Regions from separate parts of the Cronobacter sp. 153480017-3 genome, predicted to be linked through region 2. Evidence: predicted binding sites of a transcription regulator. Region 2 holds the regulator's gene; the other holds the start of a gene.
What was found. Region 2 encodes Fur, which represses iron uptake genes when iron is present. Its sites were predicted from a motif close to ATAATAATGAGAACNACTATCAA; they were not measured.
Positions count from the first base shown of each region.

Region 1: a site for Fur is predicted at 2,850-2,872, ahead of exbB (tol-pal system-associated acyl-CoA thioesterase). Genes of this name have one in related genera too.

Region 1 is NZ_JBSEYN010000003.1:374,440-378,860, reverse strand. It holds gene ACUW6V_RS09635 (AraC family transcriptional regulator) at 1-696, shown strand, start outside; gene yghB (DedA family general envelope maintenance protein YghB) at 725-1,378, opposite strand; gene metC (cystathionine beta-lyase) at 1,496-2,683, opposite strand; gene exbB (tol-pal system-associated acyl-CoA thioesterase) at 2,933-3,667, shown strand; gene exbD (TonB system transport protein ExbD) at 3,672-4,097, shown strand; gene ACUW6V_RS09610 (SDR family oxidoreductase) at 4,168-4,421, opposite strand, start outside.
Region 2 is NZ_JBSEYN010000002.1:151,329-155,749, reverse strand. It holds gene seqA (replication initiation negative regulator SeqA) at 1-162, opposite strand, end outside; gene ybfF (esterase) at 346-1,113, shown strand; gene ybfE (LexA regulated protein) at 1,242-1,523, shown strand; gene fldA (flavodoxin FldA) at 1,685-2,215, shown strand; gene fur (ferric iron uptake transcriptional regulator) at 2,506-2,958, shown strand; gene ACUW6V_RS05190 (helix-turn-helix domain-containing protein) at 3,281-3,892, shown strand; gene ACUW6V_RS05185 (beta-N-acetylhexosaminidase) at 3,945-4,421, opposite strand, start outside.

The sequences.
Region 1 (4,421 bases), on a different contig from region 2:
GTTTTCCGTTACGATCCGCGTGAATATCTGCTGCTGACGGTGCCGCTGCCGTTTGAGTGCGAAACCTTCGCCACAGCGGAAGAACCGCTCGCGGGCATCCGCATTAATATTGATGTGCTCCAGCTTCAGGCGCTGGTGATGGAGATTGGCGAGGATGATCATTTCCGGCCCGCGCCGTGCTCGTGCGGGATTAATTCCGGCGTACTGACCGATGACATTCTCTGCGCCGTCGAGCGGTTGCTGGAAGTGTTAGAGCAGCCGCTGGATGCGCGCATTCTTGGCAAACAGATCGTGCGTGAAATTCTCTACCACGTGCTGAAAGGGCCGGGCGGCGGGGCGCTGATGGCGCTGGTAAGCCGCCAGACGCATTTCAGCCTGATAAGCCGCGCGATAAGGCGCATCGAAACCCGCTACGCCGAAAGCCTGACGGTCGAGCAACTGGCGGCGGAAGCCAACATGAGCGTCTCGGCGTTTCACCATAATTTCAAAGCGGTGACCAGCACCTCGCCGCTGCAATACCTGAAAACCTGGCGGTTGCAGAAAGCACGGCTGCTGATGGCGCATAACGGCATGAAGGCCAGCGCAGCGGCGATGCAGGTGGGGTATGAGAGCGCGTCGCAGTTCAGCCGTGAATTTAAACGCTATTTCGGGGTGACGCCGGGAGAGGATGCCGCGCGCCTGCGCGCGCTGTCGTGAGCGGAGCCTGCGCTCCGCCCGGAAAGACTTACTGCGTTTTTTTCTTTAATACGACCAGCAACGCGCCAAGCAGGCCGATGACCAGCAGCGCGATGGGCAGGATCATCAGGAAGGTCATCACCTGATCTTCATGGCGTTTCACAAACGGGATCATGCTGAGCGCATAGCCAAAGCCGGTCACCACGCCGACCCAAATCACGGCGCTCAGCCAGTTGAAGATCTGGAAGCGACGGTTAGAGAGCCCGGAGATGCCTGCCATCGTCGGCAACAGTGTGCGCACAAACGCCAGGAAACGGCCGGTCAGCAGCGCCAGCAGGCCGTGGCGATCGAACATGCAGGTGGCGCGGTGATGGTATTTCGCCGGTAGCTGCGCGAGCCAGCCGCGCACGACGCGGGTATTGCCAAGCCATCTTCCCTGGACATAGCTCAGCCAGCAGCCGAGGCTGGCAGCACTCGTGAGGATCACAAGCGTCGGCACAAAATCCATGACGCCCTGCGCTATCATCGCGCCCGCCAGCAGCAGCAGGCTATCGCCCGGCAGAAACGACGCCGGCAGCAGACCATTTTCTAAAAACAGCGTGGCAAACATCACACACCAGACCACGCCGACAATGTGCGGGTCCGCCAGCGCGGCAAAATCGTGATGCCAGAGCGCAGCGATAATATCCTGGATAACAGCCATGGGAGATCCTGTGGAACAGCGGAATTGCCTTATTGTACCTCTAAATGGGCCGTTACATCTGCACTACAGGTTCAACAAACCCTCTCTTTTCCTGGGATAACGCGGTTTTTTTTCACTTCAGGCGATACGACGGAAGGCCGCGTCGAGATCGGCGATTAAATCTTCAACGTTTTCGAGCCCGATATGCAGACGCACCAGCGTGCCGGTGAAGTCCACGCCGCCCGCCGGACGGATCGCTGCAAGCTCTTCCGGCTGGTTGGCGAGGATCAGCGACTCATAGCCGCCCCACGAATAGGCCATGCTGAAATGCGCGAAATTATCGAGATAATGCGCGAGCTCTTCATCGCTAAGGCGTTTGTCGAGAATAAAAGAGAAGAGGCCGCTGGCCCCGCTGAAATCGCGCTTCCAGAATTCATGGCCTTTGCTGCCCGGCAGCGCCGGGTGATTGACGCGCGCCACCTGTGGGTGCGCCGCCAGCCATTGCGCCACGCGCAGACCGCTTTCATGATGCTGACGCAGGCGCACCGCCAGCGTACGCAGGCCGCGGCTGGTGACATACGCGGAATCGGCGTCCGCCATCTGGCCCATCAGATAAGCGTTCTCGCGAAGCGTGTCCCAGCAGCGGGCGTTGGCAACCGCGGTGCCTATCATCGCGTCCGAATGCCCCACCAGATATTTGGTGCCTGCCTGAATCGAGATATCGACGCCGAAATCGAGCGCCTTAAAAAGAATGCCCGCCGACCAGGTGTTGTCCATCATTATTATGGCATCCGGCGCGACGCGGCGTACCGCCGCGACAATCGCGGGCACGTCGTGAACTTCCATCGTGATGGAGCCGGGCGATTCCAGAAACACCACTTTGGTGTTCGGCTGAAGGTGCTTTGCAATGCCATCGCCCGCCAGCGGGTCGAACCAGGTGGTAGTGACGCCGAATTTCGTGAGAATTTTGGTGCAGAAATCCTGGGTCGGCTCATACGCGCTGTTGGTCACCAGCACATGATCGCCCTGTTCGACAAACGCCAGAATCGTGTTGGCGACCGCCGCCGCGCCGCACGGAAACAGCGCGCAACCCGCGCCGCCTTCCAGCTCGCACATCGCCTCCTGAAGCGAAAAATGCGTCAGCGTGCCGCGTCGCCCGTAAAACAGTTCGCCCTGTGCGCGCCCGGCGGTGGCCTGCTTTTTCGCGGCCACGCTGTCAAACACCAGCGATGAGGCACGCTGAATCACGCTGTTTACCGAGCCTTGCGTGTAACGTTTTGCGCGCCCGGCCTGCACCAGCGCCGTCTCAATGTGTTTGTCGGTCATGGCTTTCCCCTGTCTGAACGTCTGGATGTCTAAATCTACGTTACCACGGAAAATCGCCATCGCCTCGCGCTGTTTTTATTCTGGCGTCCAAGATGAAAAAACGTCATCTGAACGCCTTTCCTGTCTGAGCGCAAAGAAAAAAATTTCGCGCTGGCACACCATGCAAATACTAATGAGAACTACTATCAATTCGATGTCATTTTGATATCATTGTGAGCAGTTTTGTGACTTTCGTCCTGGAGATGCACAGTGGGAAATAATTTGATGCAGACGGATCTTTCCGTCTGGGGCATGTATCAGCATGCCGACATCGTGGTGAAAATCGTCATGATTGGCCTCATTCTGGCGTCCGTCGTGACCTGGGCGATTTTCTTCAGTAAAAGCGTTGAGCTGTCTGGCCACAAACGCCGCCTTAAGCGCGAACAGCAGGAGCTGGCCGGTGCCCGCACGCTGGACGACGCGCGTGAAATGGCCGAACGTTTCGGCCCGAAAAGCCTGAGCGCGCGCCTTATTGAAGAAGCGCAGAATGAGCGTGAACTCTCGGCGGGCAGCGAAGATAACGAAGGTATTAAAGAGCGCACCGGCTTTCGCCTTGAGCGCCGCGTGGCGGCGGCAGGGCGTCACATGGGGCGCGGCAACGGTTATCTCGCGACCATCGGCGCGATTTCGCCGTTTGTGGGTCTGTTCGGCACCGTGTGGGGCATCATGAACAGCTTTATCGGCATCGCGCAGTCGCAAACCACCAACCTCGCGGTCGTAGCACCGGGTATCGCCGAAGCGCTGCTCGCGACGGCCATCGGTCTTGTCGCCGCTATCCCGGCGGTGGTTATCTATAACATCTTCGCGCGCACTATCGGCAGCTATAAAGCCACGCTTGGCGATGTGGCAGCCCAGGTACTGCTGCTGCAAAGCCGCGATCTGGATCTCGAGGCGAGCGCCCAGGCGCAGCCGGTGCGTACCGCTCAGAAACTGCGTTTAGGTTAATCCTATGGCGATGCGTTTTAACGAAAATCTCGATGATAACGGCGAAATGCACGAAATTAACGTCACGCCGTTTATCGACGTGATGCTGGTGCTGCTGATTATCTTTATGGTGGCGGCACCGCTTGCGACGGTCGATGTGAAGGTGAACCTGCCGGCGGCGTCCAGCCAGCCGCAGCCGCGCCCGGAAAAACCGGTCTATCTGTCGGTGAAGGCGGATAAAACGATGTTTATCGGCAACGATCCGGTGACGCGGGATTCGATGATTAGCGCGCTCGACGCCCAGACCGGCGGCAAGAAAGACACCACGATTTTCTTCCGCGCGGATAAAACCGTCGACTACGAAACCATGATGAACGTGATGGACACGCTGCATCAGGCGGGCTATCTGAAAATCGGCCTGGTCGGACAGGAAGTGACGAAAGCGAAGTAACGCTTACGCCTTCAGCCAAAGAAAAAGCGCGGCATAAGCCGCGCTTTTTTATTATCCCATCTGAAAGAGATTAACTCAGGTGCTCGCCGCCGGTGACACCGTGAACCTCGGCAGTGACATAGCTCGATTCCTGGCTTGCCAGATAGACATAAATCGGCGCCAGTTCTGCCGGCTGGCCTGCGCGTTTAAGCGGCGTCTGCTGGCCGAACTGCGGGATTTTCTCCTGCGGCTGACCACCGCAGATTTGCAGCGGCGTCCAGATAGGGCCTGGGGCCACGATATTCACGCGAATGCCTTTTTCCGCTACCTGTTTGGCAAGCCCGC
Region 2 (4,421 bases):
AACAGGGGCGGGAGTCTCTGCTTTGGCGGGTGTAGCGGCTAACTGCGAGGAGGCGGAAAATTTCAACATGCGCCGTAAAATGTCGGACGCGCTTTCGCCAATATGCAGGGTGTGGCTGGCAATGTAGCGATACAGCTCGTCATCAACTTCAATCGTTTTCATCTTAATCCAGTGCGATATCTTTTCTGAATACAAGTCGTTGGGAGTATAAAGTTAAAACCCAACAGCGGATAGCGTCAAACCAGGAAGGCCGCAAAAGTCGGAATTAACTGGAACCTTGCAGCCGGGCGGCAGAATGGTCAACATGATAACCTAACCTGTCAGTCGCCAAAAAAGAACTTTGCCATGAAATTAAATACCCGCACGCAATCTGCGCAACAACCGACTCAAAATACACCGATTGTGTTAATTCACGGGCTGTTTGGCAGCCTGGATAACCTAGGCGTGCTGGCTCGCGATCTGGTGGCCGATCATGACGTTGTGCAGGTTGATTTGCGAAACCACGGGCTTTCCGGGCGCAGCGAGACGATGGATTATCCGGCGATGGCGCAGGATATTCTCGAAACGCTGGATGCGCTGGGGCTGAATAAGGTGATTCTTATCGGTCATTCAATGGGCGGCAAAGCGGCAATGGCGGTGACCGCCCTCGCGCCGGCGCGCATTGAAAAGCTGGTGGCGATTGATATCGCGCCGGTGGATTATCAGGTGCGCCGTCACGATGAAATATTCAATGCGGTGAACGCGGTGAGCGACGCGGGCGTTACCTCACGCCAGCAGGCGGCGGAGATTATGCGCCAGCATATCCGCGAGGAAGGCGTGGTGCAGTTTCTGCTGAAATCGTTTATCGATGGCGAGTGGCGCTTTAATGTGCCGGTGCTGTGGAATCAGTATTCGCATATCGTCGGCTGGGAAACGGTGCCTGCCTGGCACGGCCCGGCGCTGTTCATTCGCGGCGGCGCGTCGCCTTATGTGGAAGAAGCGCACCGCGAAGCGCTGCTCTCACAGTTCCCCAAAGCCCGCGCGCATGTGATTGCGGGTGCAGGCCACTGGGTGCATGCCGAAAAACCGCAGGCGGTGCTGCGCGCGATTCGTCGTTTTCTGGAAACTGATTAAAAACAGACCGACCGGCGCCGTCGCGCGCTGGATGCGTTGGCGCGCTTCGCTCCCTGATGTATGATGGCGCGCTGAAATACCGCCGGGCTCCGCCACGGCAGCCTGTTTCCCCTGTCTATACTCATACCATGGCAAAAGAACAAACGGACCGCACAACGCTCGATCTCTTCGCGGATGAACGCCGTCCGGGCAGACCGAAAACCAATCCGCTGTCGCGCGACGAACAGCTGCGCATCAATAAGCGCAACCAGCTTAAGCGTGACAAAGTTCGCGGGCTTAAGCGCGTGGAGCTGAAGCTGAACGCCGACGCGGTAGACGCGCTGAACCATCTCGCGCAGGCGCGCAATATTAGCCGCAGCGAGCTGATAGAAGCGATGCTGCTTGCGCAGCTGAAAGCCTTGCAGGAGTAAGGTCTGGTCTGAATTTTACCCAAAAGGACCGGGCAATGTAGCAGAGAGTGCACCCGGCGCCTGATAGCGTTTCCGCACCTTCTTCTGTTCTGCTATGATTGCCCTATCTGTGGGCGTTATGCCAGCACCATCACATTTAGATTCAAGAGGTTATTCTTCTTATGGCAATCGTAGGCATCTTTTTCGGCAGCGACACCGGCAATACCGAAAATATCGCAAAAATTATCCAGAAACAGCTCGGGACTGACGTTGCTGAAGTGCATGACATTGCTAAAAGCAGCAAAGAGGATCTGGAAGCATTCGATATTCTTCTGCTTGGCATCCCGACCTGGTACTACGGCGAAGCGCAGTGCGACTGGGACGATTTCTTCCCGACGCTCGAAGAAATTGACTTTAACGGCAAGCTGGTGGCGCTTTTCGGCTGCGGCGACCAGGAAGATTACGCAGAATATTTCTGCGACGCGCTGGGCACCATTCGCGACATCATCGAGCCGCGCGGTGCGACCATTGTTGGCCACTGGCCGACCGAAGGTTACCACTTTGAAGCTTCTAAAGGCCTCGCTGATGACGACCACTTCGTTGGTCTCGCGATTGACGAAGACCGCCAGCCGGAACTGACCGCGGAACGCGTTGAAAAATGGGTCAAACAGGTGTCCGAAGAGCTGCATCTGCAGGAAATCATCAACGCCTGATGATAAGCGGCGCGGGCACCGTTCCGCGCCGTTTGATAGATAAAAGCAATGAAAATAATTGCTACAAATTTTTAACTTTCCCTCACTACGCTGTACAATGGCTTTCTTAATTATCAGGCTCTCCACGTGAAAAACGCTGGCTGGCCCACGATTTTTAAGCCCTTTTTTGCCGGACGCTTGCGGTTTTCATTTAGGCATGTCAGTTCTATAATGAGACGCATTCATCTTCGGCGTATCCGATGTATCGCTCCCTTCCGGAGCGAGTCGTTAAGCAACAGGACAGATTCCGCATGACTGACAACAATACCGCATTAAAGAAGGCCGGCCTGAAAGTCACGCTTCCTCGATTAAAAATCCTCGAAGTGCTGCAGGAACCGGTCAATCATCATGTCAGTGCGGAAGACCTCTATAAGCGTCTGATTGACATGGGTGAAGAGATTGGCCTTGCCACGGTCTATCGCGTACTTAACCAGTTCGACGATGCCGGCATCGTCACTCGTCACAACTTTGAAGGCGGTAAATCCGTTTTCGAGCTGACGCAACAGCATCATCACGATCACCTGATTTGCCTCGATTGCGGCAAAGTGATCGAATTCAGTGATGATTCTATTGAAGCGCGTCAGCGTGAAATCGCCACGCGCCACGGCATCCGCCTGACCAACCACAGCCTCTATCTGTACGGTCACTGCGCCGATGGCGACTGCCGCGAAAATGAACACGCCCACGAGGCTGGCGGGAAATAACGCTCGCTATACTGCATTATCCCAGGCCGACATTTGTCGGCCTTTTTATTGCCTGAAACCCCTTTAACAAAAATATAGATGTATTTTTTTAGATAAAATTTGAAAACTAGAGTGTTTTAATACAGCGCACAATGCTTAATTAAACCACATATATTTTTTTAAATCGAAATTCAGAAAAGATAAATATCTTTATCACTCAATCGGTTAGAGATGAGATTATCCCTGTTTTTCCTTTTCTGTTCTCTGCCCCTTATTGCAGCCATAAAAAAGCATCCATTAAGATACAGCAACGATTTAATTTTATTTTATTAAGGTAACCAACATGGTCTTACCCCCTAAACCGCTTGCTGAGATTTACCGTATTGCGGATATTTTTAATAGCTACGGCAACTGGTCTCGTGCAGAGAAAAATACGCTGATCCCGCTTCGGGACGGGGAGATCTGCATCATTCGTGGCGGTCAGTTCTCTCTGATGCGCCAGAGTGACAGGCTGTTGCTGGAAAAAAGCAGCGCACCCTCTGTGCTGGGACTGGCGAGGAATTTAGGCAAAACTCAATTCGCCAAATTACAGGCTGATTCCGAATGCCATTACCAGTTAATTCCTTTTGATTATTTCATTCAGGAAATTGAGAAAAATCACTGCCAGTTACATCTGCTTATTTTGTCCTCATGGTTTATTAATATGCTTTGCTATCGCGAAGAAATTATGATGGGACGAAACAGCTACAGCATGATTAAAGCGAATATCGATTGTCTCGCGACAATGGATGAGTTCATGCGTAACCGGATTAACGTGGCCGACTATATCGTTAAAAAAACCAATCTTTCCCGCAGCATGGTGATGAAAACCCTTTCTCAGTTGCGCGGTGCGAAAAATATTGAGATAAGCAAAGGCAAACTGGTTGCGGTTCACCATCTGCCTGAATCGCTGTAGAGAGAGCGCCCGCTCATAAGAAAGCCAGCCCGGAGGCTGGCTTTTTATTGCGTTAGGGCTGTACGTTATCCACGCGGCTGTAACGTTTACCGTCGCTGCTCACGCTTCGTACCTGTACGGCACCCGTCACGCGTGGCGGCTTCGCATCATCGTAGCGCTGCCAGTGCGCGCCGCCATCAGTCGAGTATTCCATGCCGACACCTGGCAGACTGACGTTCATCTGCAACACGCCGTCGTGAATGCGCGCGCCCGGCACCGGCAGGCGGAATTGCACGCCCGCTTTTTCAAGCTTCGGCAGCTCACGGCTGCCCGCCAGGTTCGCAAAGCGCGTCCAGTCATCATGCAGCGCTTTTACATCCACCTGATGGGTTTCGCCGCCTTTATATTCGCGACCAGCCTGATAATCCTGCTCCCAGGCCGCGCGATGCCAGGCGCGTTCAGCTACAGCCAACAGACGCGGGTACATCATGTACTCCATTTGCTTATCGGTACGCACCACTTCGCTCCAGAGCTGCGCCGAGAGACCATA